DNA from 4 places in the Paenibacillus sp. cl6col genome. Region 3 is predicted to be linked to each of the others. Evidence: predicted binding sites of a transcription regulator. Region 3 holds the regulator's gene; each other region holds the start of a gene.
The links. Region 3 encodes NrdR, which represses ribonucleotide reductase genes. Its sites were predicted from a motif close to AACACNATATATNGTGTT; they were not measured.

Region 1 (3,930 bases), on a different contig from region 3:
AGTTACAGGAAATATCGCGGTTAATCTCATCCTCAATGCCGTAATCGTTAATCGTGGACACTTCACTAAGCTGTGCGATCTCACTGCACAGGTTGGAGAATTTAACCTTACCGATTTCTTTCAGGGCATGGTATTCATTCGTATTGTCTACGAACATGATATATGGGTAACCAGATTCCATCTGAATCTGTGCAATTTTCAAAACTAGGTCGCGAGCGACAATTTTCTTTTTGCGTACTTTCGGATTGTCTACGAGCTCATCATACATTTCGGAGAGATCCATATCATCCAAATGCTTGCCATATGCTTGGAATACCGTGTGCGGATAGAACAAGTACATGTCTTTATCCTGCTCAACAAGCTCGAAGAACTTGTTCGGAGCAACGACGCCGAGCGACAAAGTCTTAATGCGGATTTTCTCATCACTGTTGATTTTCTTCGTATCCAGGAATTCATGGATGTCAGCATGGAATACGTTCAAGTATACAACGCCGCTTCCGTCACGCTGTCCCAGTTGGTTCGCGTAAGAGAAAGCATCCTCGAACAATTTCATAACTGGCAGTACGCCGCTTGCTTTACCGTCTAGCCCTTTGATCTGCTCGCCTGCACCGCGAATCTTGCTCAAGTTCAAGCTCACACCGCCGCCAATTTTACTTAACTGAAGTGCGGAGTTGATCGCAAATCCGATCGAGTTCATGGAATCGTTCACTTCGAGCAGGAAGCAGCTGACAAGCTCTCCTCTGCGCTTCTTCCCTGCATTCAGGAAGGTTGGCGTTGCTGGCTGATACTCTTGTGCAATCAACAGATCTGCATATTCGAATGCTTTGTTCATATCTCCGCTCGCTAAGAACAAGGATACAACCGCCAGTCTGTCTTCATAACGTTCCAAGAACTTCGTATCATCATTCGTCTTCATCGCGTAGTTATTGTAGAACTTGAACGCGCTCATGAAGGATGGGAAGCGGAATTTCTTCGAGTACAGGAACTCGTACAATTTCTTAATATCTTTAAATTCATATTGGTCGAAAATCTCTTTCTCATAGTAATCATTTTCGATCAAATAATGAATCTTCTCTTCAAGGTTATGGAAAAACACTGTATTTTGATTGACATAATCGACGAAATAGCTCTTTGCTGCCTCGTGATCCTTGCCAAATTGAAATTTACCGTCCTTCTGAACCATGATTTCATTGTTAAGCTGTATCCATTTTGGTATCAAAGTCATGGACCTCCCGAATAAAGTTGTCTACATCTCGTTTTGTCCCGCTGAGTTCAAACTTCATCAGTACGGGGACGGAGTATTCTCTGGAAATATGGTCAGCTGCAAGCCCATACCGAGTGCCCCAGTTCATGTTGCCGCTGGCCGCGACACCTTGGAGCAAATGACTGTGTTCTTCCAGAAACTCTTGCGTGGACTGTGGAACTTGTCCGAACCCGGTCGTGTACGTAATCAGGATAAAGGGTTCATTAAGCTTGGTGTCAGGCGTGACACGAACACACTCCAAATCCAATTTATCGACGAATCGTTTCACGTTACCCGTCTTCGAATCGTAAGCGATAAGCACGTGATCCCTCCGTTGTTCGACTAGTTTGCAAATGGAACGAACAAAAAATGCTCATTCAAAAACAAGGATCAAAACGATCGACACGTTGCGTACCATTATCGTGTATGCTGTCGCTTTAATCTCTCAATCTCTGAATAGGCATGTCTTAGAATCTGGCGCGTTGCGCCGCTCGATTCCAATTGCTGTCACAATATATAGTGTATGTATCGCATTCAAATAACTATATATAGTTCGCTATAGAATCATATACAATTTTAAGAGAAATGGCAAGGTCCATTTTATGACGCGTTCTCTATCAAATTTCATGTCGACTATTGGCACAAAACATTACTATCGTACCACACCTCAGACGAATATTGGAGATCATTTATTTTGGAATTGTAGAGAAATACATGATAAAAAAATTCGATTATTCCCCTTCTCCGCGACAGGATGGCGATCTCCCCAATCCCAACTCTTTTTAATTAATCCAGACATAGGAGTCAAATCAGCACATTTTTTGATTACCACATACACAATCCAAACATCCGATATGAACAAGCATACGATAATTGGAAGTGATTACTAGAAGTGATTCATGTCAATTCATTTTGAATAGACGGAGGGAAACATCCGATGAGCAAATCTAAAGCACTACGAACATCGAGATCATCTGATGTGGTAAATCAGGTGTATTCAAACCGGGTACTGCGATCTGAGTTTGATCGGAATTGGAGAACGGAAATATCAAGAAGTGGTTATGTCATTTACATTGCAACTGCAAACCGGGCTCAAGTTGAGGTAATACTGTCAGGCGGGATAAACAAGCGATTGGTGTTTCCGAGAGGCGGAAGAGTGATAGTCGGTGGTGGCGGAACATCGCATTATAGCAAACCACATCGCACGATCACGATCTAATGATGATTTGTTAGCTAGACCCGATACGAATACAGAAATAGCGGCAGTACAAGACACCGGAATCGTGTCTAACTGCCGCAGATTCGTGAAATGTCACGGAATTTGTAGCTTACGATTTATCCGCTGCTTCCAAAAAAGATAGAATGTGCGGTGCCATTTCTTGAGGGTGCGTCAATGGGAGCATGTGGTCTGCACCCTCTATTTCGACGAAAGCAATTCGTGGTATCCGCTTGAACTCCTCCGCGATCATGCGCATATCGTCCCACTCCACTGTCCCGTACATAAACAAGGTAGGAACCGCGATTTCCTCCAACTGTTCGATCGCAGGTGGCTGAGGCCATATCACCTCAAAGCTGCGCCACTCTGTGAAGACACGCGTAAAGTATTGGGTGTGCATATCAATAAAGATATCACGCTGACCGCTAGCCATCACCGTACGATAAATAGGCCCCTGCAATGAAAACTGTATCATCTTGCTCACATCCGGAGCGAGTGAATTCAATTGCTGAATCCAGCCCCGATACGTCTCTGAGAAGATGAAACCTGTCAAGGATGGAGCAACAGCGATCAGTCGAGCGACTCTATCTGGAGAGGATAATGTAAAGTTAGTAGCCAATTCTCCGCCTATAGAATGCCCAACTAGGGTCACCTGTTCCAGCTTCAGGTCGTCCAGCAGTTGACGTAAATCTTCGACAAGGTTGAGCGGTACTTGCGGTGCGGGCGATCGTCCCGTACCACGAGCATCAAAGGTAACGACCTCGTGAGTTCTTGCGAGAAGTGGTACTAGCTCCCCCCATGCCCTTGAATCGACGCCTCCGCTGTGAATCAGCACAATCGGCTCTCCTGTTCCATAAATCGAGTAGCTCAGATCCATTCATGCTCCCTCCCATGTGGCTTTCTATTGATTGTTTCACCTCATATATTAGATATGGATCAATATTCAGATCAATGATTTTTTAGTTTTTTCCTTGCCTTATCTTTCACAGAAGCACTGCGATTCCATCCTATTCGATCATCGCCAATAACTAGATGGAGAACCGACCTGATATGGTTCTTTTCCTAACTCAATGGAATTTCCCCGACAACACTTACTCATTTCCCGGGCTCACACTCTCATTTCCCGGGCAACCGCGCGGTTTCGAGCCATTGTGACAGTGAGGTTCAACATAATTACAGAAAAACAGAGTCTGCTCCATGCCGAACATCACTCCTTTTTGTCTCTTCAAGCAGCAATGTGCATAACCATGCAAAGGATGATCCGCTACGGAAATAAGAAATATCATTTTTGCGCTGCCAACCTATTCCCCATCTCATTCATATTAATTGTACATCCATCACCTATAGAGAACATAAAAAAGACCGACCATGAGGCCGATCTGCATCATTTAACTTCCTATATACTTCACTTCATTTAATATCCATTCTGTTGAAATACAGAACGCTTGCAACTAAGCCGAATAGCGAAGTG
Region 2 (3,930 bases), 150 kb from region 3:
TAAACGCTCCACCTCGGTGCGAATCAGATCTTCCGAATCCGATTCCAGAAGAATGCGGGAGAGGCTCTTCTCGAGTGAATCCTGCTTCTCGAACCGTTCCAGGATCATGTCGAGACTGCCGATGACCATCTCGAACATGTTGATTTTCTCATGAAGCAGGTTCAATATATATTCTTCAATCGTTCCTTGCGTCGATAGGTTGTAGATCTTCACATCATTGTTCTGACCAAGCCGATGTACCCTACCAATCCGCTGCTCTACGCGCATCGGGTTCCATGGCAAATCAAAATTAATCATATGATGGCAGAACTGCAGATTGATACCTTCGCCTCCAGCTTCTGTTGCAATCATGACTTGTGCCCGTCCGCGGAAAAGATCCATCATCCAATCCTTCTTGCCGCGGTTCATCCCTCCGCTGTAAGGAACTACGACTATACCGGCATTGCGGAAATACTGCAGCAAGTACTCCTGGGTAGCTCTGTATTCGGTAAACACGATAACTTTTTCATTAATATCGCGAATAATGTTCATCGCCGTTTCGGCTTTGGTATTCGCATTAATGCCTTTAATGAGATCGACAAGATCCCAGATATAATTGCGAATAGGGGAGTCCTCGGCAAGCTTTTTTGACAAATTCACAAGTGTTAAGAAGACGGCATCCCGACTGGAGCATACTTCCCGCTGCAACGTAATGAGGGAGAACATGCTGCCGATATCCCCGCTGCTTGTTCGATATTGCTCCTTTACAAATCGAGTGACTCCATCATAGAGCGCCTGTTCTTCCGGCGAGAGGGTGAGTGGAACATTCTTAACGATACGCTTCGTAAAATGAACATTGCCTTCACCTCTGCGATTGCGCACCATGACCTTCGATAGCTCGCTCTGGAGCATGCCCTCATTCTTCGGCATCCGCTTGTCTGCGACGAAGTTCGTGCTGAACTCCCCTTGACCGCCCAGCTGACCTGGCTTCAGCAGATTGATCAAGTTATACAACTCGTTCATATCGTTCTGAACGGGTGTAGCAGTTAGCAGAAGACAGTATTTCTTGCGCAAATGCTGAATGAATTGATAGTTCGTTGTTTTCCGATTTTTCAGTTTATGGGCTTCGTCAACGATTAACATATCGTATTCCTGCTCCATGAGAATTTCCTTGTGCGGATCGCGCTTAGCTGTATCCATGGAAGCGACTACGATGTCATTCGCCCATTGATATCCCTTCTTTTGGGCGATCGCGGGGATGCCGAACTTATGGTTCAACTCACGAACCCATTGCAGCACAAGAGAGGCGGGCACTAAGATGAGCACTCGCTTCACAAGTCCCCGAATCATGTATTCCTTCAAAACAAGACCGGCTTCGATCGTCTTCCCGAGACCTACCTCATCGGCTAATATTGCTCTGCCTCGCATATCATGCAGCACTTTGCGGGCTGTCTCCAACTGATGCGGCAGTGGATCGACGTTTGTAATATGAGTTAAGCATTGAAGCTCGTCAAATGCATGAATTCGCTTTGCCTGCTGGGCTTCGTATGCAAGCCGGAATAAGGTCCAATCATCCCAAGGGCTGTTTTTGTCAATGCGAGCAAGAAGCTCGTCCGTCCAACCGTTCTCGATAGTAAGGGGGATGCGACCTATTGCAGCTGTGCTAGTACGGGAGGATGAGGAGGGGTTATCTCCATTATTACCCACAGCTCCCATAGATGCTTCGATTCCGGGGTAAGCTAGTGTCGTAGAAGCGTTACTCGGTGTACGAGACTCTTCGTTCGACCGCTGATACGTACGCATGTTGTCTCCCTCCCTAATCGATTCGTTATTCCTCATTACCGTGTAGTATGGACGTAATCTTCTTATTTCATAACTGTTCATACGATACGATGGAAAGAGTTTGAAATGAGGGGTTTATCACAGTAGTTTTGTATATGTTGATGTAAAATACTTTTTGGACACTAGATATAGTGTTGAGTACATACCATGTAAGCAGGTCTAACGCACGTGGTTGTCGGTAATGATTTGATGAATTGAAGAAGCCAGGAGGTCGTTCTCTTTGAATATGCCACAGAAGAAACGCTTGGAAGGATTAAGTGAGAAGATATTTCTAGATCGATATGCAAAAAAGGATGCAGATACGAATAATACCCGAGTGGGGGACGTTGTACTTGTATTAACGAAAGATGATCCGAAATTTCCGACGAAGGAGGTTGGAGAGGTTACTGCACGTAATGGCCGGAACTTATCTGTTGCACTCCGAAGCGGGGCGACCATCCAGACATCTATTGAGCATGTTACCCTGACCGTGGAGAAAACACCGGAGGAAATGTGGGATCGATTGGCATCTGCAATTGCCTCCGTTGAGACTACGGAGAAGCAAGCAGAATGGACGGACAAATTCAGATATATTCTCGATGATTGGAAGCTTGTCCCGGGTGGACGAATCGCAGCAGGAGCAGGAGCAAGTGAGGAGCTAACCTTGTTCAATTGCTATGTCATTCCGTCTCCGAAGGATAGTCGAGGCGGGATTATGCAGACGCTCTCGGAAATGACAGAGATTATGGCTCGGGGTGGCGGCGTTGGCATCAATCTATCCTCGCTTCGTCCAAGACGGGCTATTGTGCGTGGTGTTAATGGCTCATCCAGTGGAGCGGTTTCATGGGGAGGCTTATTCAGCTATACGACAGGACTTATCGAGCAGGGCGGCAGCCGGCGTGGTGCCTTAATGTTAATGATGTATGATTGGCATCCGGACATTTTGGATTTTATTACGGTGAAGCAGACTGCAGGTCAAGTGACGAATGCGAACTTATCTGTCTGTGTTAGCAATGGATTTATGAAAGCCGTGAAGGAGGACTTGGACTGGGAGCTTGTATTCCCAGATACGAGTGATCCGGACTATGATGAGCAGTGGGATGGAGATTTGGAAAAGTGGAAGAAGGCAGGCAAGCCCGTCATTCCTTATCAGACAGTTAAGGCCCGCGACATTTGGCATACGATTATAGAGTCGGCGTGGAAGTCGGCGGAACCGGGTGTTGTCTTCATGGAGCATTATAATCAGATGTCGAACAGCTGGTATTTCAACCCGATTATCTGTACGAATCCTTGTGGAGAACAGGGACTGCCGGCGTGGGGTGTCTGCAATTTATCTGCGCTCAACCTGTCCAAGTTTTATGATGCTGAGAAGCGGGATGTTGCTTGGGAGGAGCTATCGAAGGTAACGCGTTATGCGGTGCGCTTCCTCGATAACGTCATAGATAAGACTCCGTATCATTTTGAGGAGAATAAAAACAATCAACAGAAGGAGCGGCGTGTCGGGCTTGGCTCGATGGGATTGGCAGAATTGATGATCAAGCTTGGAATCCGATATGGAAGTCCTTACTCGCTCGAATTCCTTGACCGACTGTTCGGCTTTATTGCTCGCGAGGCCTACTTGGCTTCTGCGGATATTGCTGCGGAGAAAGGGGCTTTCCCTGCCTTTCAAGCAGAGCCTTACTTGTCAAGCGGCTTCATGAAGCAAATGTGCGGTGTATATCCTGAGGTCGAAGAAGCAATTCAAGCGAAGGGGATGCGTAATGTAACGGTCATTACACAAGCGCCGACGGGCAGCACGGGTACCATGGTTGGCACTTCCACCGGGATCGAGCCGTACTTCGCCTTCAAATATTACCGCCAGAGCCGTCTCGGCTATGACGAGCAGTTCGTGCCGATTGCGCAGCAATGGAAGGATGCGCATCCGAACGACCAGCTGCCAGATTACTTTGTAACAGCGATGGATCTGTCAGCAGAGGATCATATTCGTGCGCAAGCAGCGATTCAGCGCTGGGTGGACAGCTCGATTTCCAAAACGGCGAACTGTCCGAATGACTTTACTGTCGAGCAGACGAAGGAATTGTATGAACTGGCGTTCGACCTCGGATGTAAAGGTGTAACCATTTACCGAGA
Region 3 (3,930 bases):
TAGCACTTGTTGGTCCAAACGGAGCTGGGAAATCTACCCTCGCCTCCCTCTTATCTGGATTGACACAGCCGGATGAAGGTCAAATCATTCTGAATGGCATGCCTCTTCATCGATATGCAGAGCGGGAGCTGAGAGCCTTCATCGGATATGTATTCCAGAATCCAGAGCATCAGTTCATTACTGATACCGTGTTCGATGAACTTGCATTCGGGATGCGCTTGCAGCTTCTGAGCGAAGAAGAAGTACAGCAGCATGTTGGAGAAGCCTTGACACGCTTCCGCTTGAACAAGGTGGCCAATGCCAATCCCTTCTCCATCAGCCAAGGACAGAAGCGAAGACTTAGTGTCGCTTCCGTTCTTACCGACAGCCAACAGCTATTGTTATGCGATGAGCCGACATATGGACAAGACGCTTATACATCCAAGCAGCTGATGGACACCCTGCAAGCACGAACCCAAGCAGGCGCAACTGTCCTGATGATCACGCATGATATGGAGTGGGTTCAGACCTATGCCGACCGAATTATTGTGCTAGATGAAGGTTGCATACAGTTTGACGGCAGCCCTTCCAAGCTGTGGAAGGAGCACCCTGAGCTCGTGGAGAAGTGTCATCTACGTATGCCGATGAACTTCGCGGTGACATCTCGCTTACTTGTACAGACTACAGGTATCGAAGGAGGAGATCATCCTGATACTCCGTGATTGGAATCCAAGCATTAAGGGGCTTGCGATCATTATAGCGGTTATTATGCTGTCGTTGACATTCGATCCGGTTACACCGCTTGCAGCACTTGTCTACATCGTTCTATTTACATTCCTATTAGGGAACATATCATGGCGTAAATGGCTGCTTAGCTTCTGCCCCTTCCTCATTATGGGCATCGGCTACGTGTGGACGGCTCTCGTCTTCCCGCGTTCTGCCGATCCCGCTTCAAGTGCCATTCTATGGCAGTGGGGGTCGTTCATCATTACAGAGGCCACGTTCCAGCAGGCGGTATCACTCGGACTCAGAGTGCTTATCTTCTCCGCCTTGTCGCTCATCTTCATCTTGACGACAGATCCTGTTCGCTTCATGCTGAGCCTGATGCAGCAGTGCAAGCTGTCGCCCAAGTGGGCATACGGTATTCTGGCAGGCTATCGCTTCCTACCCTTCTTCAAGGAAGAACTGCGCATCATACAGGATGCCCACCGCATGCGAGGCATAGAACGGGAGCGTGGCTGGAAGAGCAAGCTGCGGGCATGGAAGCGTCATGCAATTCCACTGCTTGCTTCAGCTATCCGCAAGTCGGAGCGTGTAGCTGCCGCCATGATATCGAAGGGATTCACAGGCCGACGTGGAAGAGCTTATTATGTGAAGCTTCGAGTTACATGGAAGGATTGGGCCTTACTCTTCCTTCTGCTAGGCGGAATCGCGTTATGCTACTACGTATCCTGGAAACTTGGGTTCGTACAATGGTATCAAGGACAATTGTGACACATTATGACACCCTTTTCGTACATCATGCATAACATATCTAAGCACATTGTATGTTCCGCTATTATGCGAAAAGGAGGTCTTTCTATGCCTAAAAAAATCACGCCTAAGAAGATCACGTCTAAGACGTTATCCCCCCATTACTCCAAAAGTGTAAAGTTCTTGAAAAAATTCGTAAAGATAAAGGCCAAAAACGGTAACATATATACAGGCACCATCGTGAAAGTAGATAAAAAGAGAGTGTACTTAAAGGTCAACTCCGTAAAGCATGCGGGAAAAGTACACACTTCATTTTTCCCTTTCATCTTGCCGTTGGTGCTCTTCGATCTCCTTGCTATCGTGCTGCTTGATACCCGTAGACGAATTATTTTTTAACGACCTATTCTCCCTCAAATGTTTGAGGGAGTTTTTATTTGCACGACAAACTCACGAACAATTCGAGATAACGCTCCAGCTCCTCAAAACGGGGAAAATGCCCGCTACGATGGAAAGTCGTCTGCAATGTAGATCTGCAGTTATTTATAACCCACACTACAATTGATTGATCGACAAAATACAAAGAACCCCTCAAGCAGATTACTGCTTAAGAGGTTCTCATTTGAATTATTTATCTGAGTGTTCGCCAAGGGCGTTCTTCGACAGAAGATGATTCAGTTCCTTCATAAACATGCTGATATCCTTGAACTGACGATAGACCGATGCGAACCGCACATAAGCAACTTCATCTACTGGATAGAGCTGCTCCATGACGAAATCACCGATGACACGGCTGTCTACCTCCGCATAGGCGGTATCGCGCAGCTGCTTCTCGACCTCCGAAGCAATCATCTCCAGCCGTTCCACAGATACGGGACGCTTCTCACAGGCACGAATAAGTCCGCGCAGCATCTTATCCCTACTGAACTCTTCCCTGCTTCCATCCTTCTTAATAACGATGAGCGGAGTCTCCTCCACCATCTCGAATGTAGTAAAGCGTCTGCTGCACAGCTCGCACTCCCGCCTGCGGCGAATAGACTTATTGTCGTTCGCTGGACGAGAATCAAGTACCTTTGTTCCTAAGTGGTCACAATAAGGACACTTCATTTTCGTTCCTCCGTTCTACTCTTGATGTTATCACAATTCACTTTTTAAAAAGTTACCAGTGGTTACCTGTAATGATCTTTGAAAGAATGCACACAATACAATTACCAACCGCAAGGAGGTGAATCAAATGAGCCAAAACAATCGTTCCAGCAACAACTTGGTCGTACCTCAAGCGACAGCAGCTCTTGAACAAATGAAGTTCGAGATCGCACAAGAGTTGGGCATTGCCATCCCATCTGACGGATACTATGGCAACATGGCAACTCGTGACACGGGTTCTATCGGGGGTTACATCACGAAGCGCCTTGTCCAAATCGCTGAACAATCTCTTGCAGGTCAATACAAATAATGACGGAAGAAGCGTCGGACATCATGCGCGATAACGGTATCGGCTTGTCCGATGCTTCTTCTTCATTCTACTTCATTTTCGGATAGATGTTTTTATACTTATCATAATAATGGATAACACGCTGTACGTACAACTTTGTTTCCCCATATGGAATTTGCTGCTTGGCTGTGTCATAGCTGCCGTCCCATACTTTGTTGCGAATCCATTTGTTCACATTGCCGGGACCCGCGTTGTAAGCAGCGATCGCCGCGATCCAATTCTCATTGAATTGCTTATGCAACGATTTCAGATACCATGTGCCAATAAGAATATTGGGGTCGGCCGTATTTTTCAACTCGTCTAAAGACCAACGATTATTCATCTTCAGCTGCTCCATCGCCCATGTAGCCGTTTCCGGCATCAGCTGCATGACTCCAATCGCTCCCTTGCGAGATTCGCGCCCCGCTTGGAAGTTCGTCTCCACTCGAATGATAGCAGCCACAAGCAGAGGATCTACATCATATTGAGCTGCATATTTGCGGATCTCGTCTTCATATGCAATCGGGTACATCCATCTCCCCAGCCATTGCGACTGAACGAACAGCAAGAACAGCATGCCCAAAAACAACAGCAATAGCACTCTCTTTTTGCGGAGCATTTTCATCATACGATTCATGGCAAGCCTTTCTCCGACCAGAAATGGTCGAGCTGCTTGATCGTATCTTCCAACGAACCGCTATTGTCGATAATAATGTCCGCCAGCTCTCGCTTTTTCTCCATACTCCACTGAGCATTCAGCCTCTGTTCAGCTTCGCGCTCGCTCCAACCGTCCCGTTCCATTAGACGCTGTAATTGAACACTTTTTGGAACATACACTACCAATATCGAATCGAACATCTCGCTTAGACCTGACTCATACAGGAGCGGAATATCAACGACAACAAGACGTTCTGGATAGTCCGTCTCATATTGATGCATTTGACGCTGGATTTCCTTCCGGATAGCCGGGTGGGTGATGCTTTCTAACGCTTTGCGACTTGTCTCAT
Region 4 (3,930 bases), on a different contig from region 3:
GCTTGTCTTTACGAGCGGAGGAACGGAAGGGGATAATGCTGCCATCTTCGGTGCAGCATGGTCTGCCTGGCTGAAGCAATCGTCAGAAACTGCTGCTCAGCAAGGAAGCAGTGGCGATGCATCCGCACGCAAGCCGCATATCGTGACGACTCAATTGGAGCATCATGCAGTGCTGCATGCGTGCGAGCGCTTGGAGCAGTTGGGCTTCGAGGTTACTTATGTTGCGCCGGATCAGATGGGTCGAGTATCGGTTGAGGCAATTGAAGCTGCACTGCGCCCGCATACTTGTCTTATTAGTGTCATGTATGGCAACAACGAGGTGGGCACACTTCAGCCGATAGAAGAAATTGGCCGCTTGGCACGTGAGCATGGCATTCTGATGCATACGGATGCCGTTCAGGTGCTCGGCCATTTGAAGCTCGAACTGTGCGCTTTGCCGGTTGACTTCGCCAGTTTCTCTGCCCATAAGATTAATGGCCCCAAGGGAATAGGCGTTCTCTATGCTCGCGCAGGTGTTCACTGGGATCCTCTGCTGTATGGTGGAAGCCAAGAACGCAAGCGCAGAGCAGGGACGGAGAATGCAGCAGGGATTGCCGGAATGGCGAAGGCAATGGAGATAGCGAATGGCTCACTTCCAGCGAAGCTGGAGGAACTAGCGCAGGTGCGCAGCACGCTGTGGACAGAGTTGTCAGCAGTTCTCGGCGATCGAGTGGTCATGAATGGCCATCCTACTGAGCATTTGCCTCATATATTGAATGTCAGTTTCTTGGATGTGCCTACGGAGACAATGCTGATGAATTTGGACTTGGCGGGAATTATGGCTTCGAGCGGATCTGCCTGCACATCAGGCTCGCTTGAATTGTCGCATGTGCTAGAGGCTATGGATTTACCAGATGAGCGCAAGAGAACGGCTGTACGATTCAGCTTCGGTTTGGGCAATACTAGGGAAGAGGCTGCTTGCGCTGCGCAACAAATTGCAACCATCGTATCACGTGTTCGTACTAGACAGTAAGGGAATTGTCACAGCGTGAAAGGAGGGGCGTTTGAAGATAACGCGGCATGTTGGCCGGGGACGTACGTGAAATGAGAATCTCCCTGATTCTGATGAGGAACGTCCTGCATTTGGAAGTGAATGCCGTTAGCTGAAGAGGGGGCCCCAATATGAAGCTGTTGGAACTAATCGGCCTTCCCGTATACGGAATCGAGACGGGGAAGCGGTTGACCAAGGTAAAGGATATCCGCATTTCGAATGATTGGACTATCACACATATAGAGCTTGAAGGTCGTTCCCGCAAGGGATCACCACCTCCTTCTGTGAGCTGGGAAGAGGTAACGGCTTGTGGTGAGGATGCAATAATGATCGCGAATGATACAGCCATCCGGCATACGGAGGCTATCCATATAGAGAGGGCTTTCTTGACAGGGAATGGAGCGTTGAAGGATTTGCCTGTCATGACAAGTGAAGGATCGCAATTAGGATGGGTCGCCGATGTTTATTTTCAGCCAAATATGGGTAACCAAGTAACAGGTCTGGAAATTTCAGACGGTTTGCTGTCTGACTTGTTGGAAGGCAGACGGCGGATAGATGGGACAAGCCGCTTGAAATGGGGATCAGATGTTATCATCTTCGAAGATGGCGGATAACCTGAACGGTACGAACAAATTAGTCAATGGACGGAATGGTGAATACGATGTTGCGATGCCCGAATTGCAATTCCAAAGATATCGGGAAAATTGGTTCCCACCAATTTTATTGCTGGGGATGTTATATAGAGCTGACGGTGAACGGTGACAAGATGTCAGTTTACCAGGTCGAAGAGGATGGCACATTAAGCTCTCTGGATGACTTATTTTTTGGTGATGAATTTGCTGCACCTTCGTTCCCAGAGGCGCAGGCTTCATCGTAAGGGTCAGGCAGAAATATCCACCATATGGAACATAAGCGCTCGTAATCGCCTTGTAGAGGCGATTACGAGCGCTTTTTGCATGGTCGGCCGTTTGTCCGTGATGAATCTCATATTGTGAGAAAAAGAGTTCGTTCATAATGCATATTGTGCTCATTTTCAAATAACAACACTAGATATAGTTAACATAGACAAATTTCACTGAAAATGATGGTACATAAAGAGAAAGGAATGAGTTGATATGACGATGGTATCCATGAAACGGACGAACGCAGTATGGGATCGGAGCAAACGGACCAGCACAGAGCGGCTGACGGCATCGCTGCATGAGATTGTTGACGGTGGCAATCAGGATCTGATGCAGGAAAATGCGAATGTAGATGGAAGATCGCCAATGGGTATGATGGGGAAGATCGCTAGCGAAAGCGCACGCTGGTATGCGGTTCAACATCTGCTGTCTGCAGACGTAAGAGATGCAGTGGAGCAGAACCTGATGTATCCACATGATCTTGATTTCTATGCCTCCGGTACGACAACGTGCTGCCAGATTCCTCTGGGCAAGATGTTGAAGCAGGGGTTCAACACAGGTCATGGATATATGCGCGAGCCGCAGGATATTAAGAGCGCGCTTGCGCTGGCATCGATTATATTACAGGCGAACCAGAACCAGCAGCATGGCGGACAGGCGTATCCGATGTTCGATTATGATGTGGCCCCTTATGTGCGCAAGACATTCAATCGCCATATTCGCTATATGGAATCACTGCCGCTGCAAGCAGACTTCAATCTAGAGACAGAGGCGTGGAGACTAACGGAGCGTGACGTATATCAGGCTTGCGAGGCATTCATTCATAATGCGAACTCGATGCATTCTAGAGGCGGCGGGCAGGTACCGTTCATTTCATTGAACTATGGAACGGACACCTCTGTGGAGGGGAGAATGCTGATTAAACAGTTTCTTCTCGCAACGCAGGCTGGTCTTGGCAGAGGAGAAACACCTATCTTCCCGATTCAAATATTCAAAGTGAAGAAAGGCGTCAACTTCGATCCTGCTGATCCGAATTATGATCTGTACCAGCTTGCCTTGCAAACGACAGCGCAGCGGCTGTTCCCTAACTTTGCCTTTCTCGATGCTCCGTTCAATGCGCAGTATGATAACGGCACACCCGAGAGCGAGGCATGCTACATGGGCTGCAGAACGCGCGTCATGGGCAATGTGAACGGGGACGAAACGGCGATCGGCAGAGGGAACTTGTCATTTACCTCTTTGAATCTTGTTCGCCTTGCTATGATGTCGTCCAGTGTGGATGATTTCTTTGGCCGATTGGACTCCCTTCTGTCCTTGACAGTGAAGCAGTTGAGGGAGCGATTCGACTATCAATCGAAGAAGCAGGTGCGTGACTTTGCTTTTCTTATGAAGCAAGGGGTATGGCGCGGAAGTGAGGACTTGCAACCCGAGGATGAGCTGGGAGGTATCCTGAAGCAGGGGACACTTAGTGTTGGCTTTATCGGACTTGCTGAGGCGCTTGTAGCGCTTGTTGGTTCCCATCATGGCCAGTCTGAGGATGCACGCAAGCTAGGCATGCGCATCGTGTCTCATATGCGTATGCGAATGGATGAGGCGATTGAAGCGACAGGTCTTAATTTCTCCTTAATCGCGACGCCGGCTGAAGGTCTATCGGGTAAATTTACGAGCCGGGATCGAGATGATTTTGGAGTGAGACAAGGAATTACGGATCGGAAATATTACACCAACTCGTTTCATGTACCCGTCTATTACTCGTTGAAAGCAATCGACAAGATTCAAATCGAAGGGCCGTTCCATGAGCTGTGCAATGCCGGGCATATCACGTATGTTGAGCTGGATGGAAGCGCGAAAGCCAACCCACAGGCACTTGACCGTATCGTGCGTGCAATGGCGATGAGCGGGATTGGGTATGGTTCTCTTAATCATCCTGTTGATCGCTGTCGTACATGCGGCCATCAAGATACGATTGAAGATAGCTGTCCGATGTGTGGAAGCTCA

Region 1: a site for NrdR is predicted at 1,750-1,767, ahead of nrdI (class Ib ribonucleoside-diphosphate reductase assembly flavoprotein NrdI). Genes of this name have one in related genera too.
Region 2: a site for NrdR is predicted at 1,940-1,957, ahead of BLS15_RS15795 (adenosylcobalamin-dependent ribonucleoside-diphosphate reductase). Genes of this name have one in related genera too.
Region 4: a site for NrdR is predicted at 2,073-2,090, ahead of BLS15_RS11580 (anaerobic ribonucleoside triphosphate reductase). Genes of this name have one in related genera too.

The regions. Positions count from the first base shown of each region.
Region 1 is NZ_FNAZ01000009.1:159,004-162,933, reverse strand. It holds gene nrdE (class 1b ribonucleoside-diphosphate reductase subunit alpha) at 1-1,225, opposite strand, end outside; gene nrdI (class Ib ribonucleoside-diphosphate reductase assembly flavoprotein NrdI) at 1,194-1,565, opposite strand; gene BLS15_RS21970 (hypothetical protein) at 2,181-2,462, shown strand; gene BLS15_RS21965 (alpha/beta fold hydrolase) at 2,572-3,336, opposite strand; gene BLS15_RS21955 (ABC transporter permease) at 3,870-3,930, opposite strand, start outside.
Region 2 is NZ_FNAZ01000005.1:311,559-315,488, forward strand. It holds gene BLS15_RS15790 (DEAD/DEAH box helicase) at 1-1,782, opposite strand, end outside; gene BLS15_RS15795 (adenosylcobalamin-dependent ribonucleoside-diphosphate reductase) at 2,042-3,930, shown strand, end outside.
Region 3 is NZ_FNAZ01000005.1:160,708-164,637, reverse strand. It holds gene BLS15_RS15090 (ABC transporter ATP-binding protein) at 1-701, shown strand, start outside; gene BLS15_RS15085 (energy-coupling factor transporter transmembrane component T family protein) at 652-1,473, shown strand; gene BLS15_RS15080 (hypothetical protein) at 1,561-1,848, shown strand; gene nrdR (transcriptional regulator NrdR) at 2,077-2,556, opposite strand; gene BLS15_RS15070 (alpha/beta-type small acid-soluble spore protein) at 2,684-2,905, shown strand; gene BLS15_RS15065 (lytic transglycosylase domain-containing protein) at 2,973-3,560, opposite strand; gene coaE (dephospho-CoA kinase) at 3,557-3,930, opposite strand, start outside.
Region 4 is NZ_FNAZ01000003.1:789,447-793,376, reverse strand. It holds gene BLS15_RS11595 (cysteine desulfurase family protein) at 1-1,012, shown strand, start outside; gene BLS15_RS11590 (PRC-barrel domain-containing protein) at 1,162-1,644, shown strand; gene BLS15_RS11585 (hypothetical protein) at 1,695-1,907, shown strand; gene BLS15_RS11580 (anaerobic ribonucleoside triphosphate reductase) at 2,146-3,930, shown strand, end outside.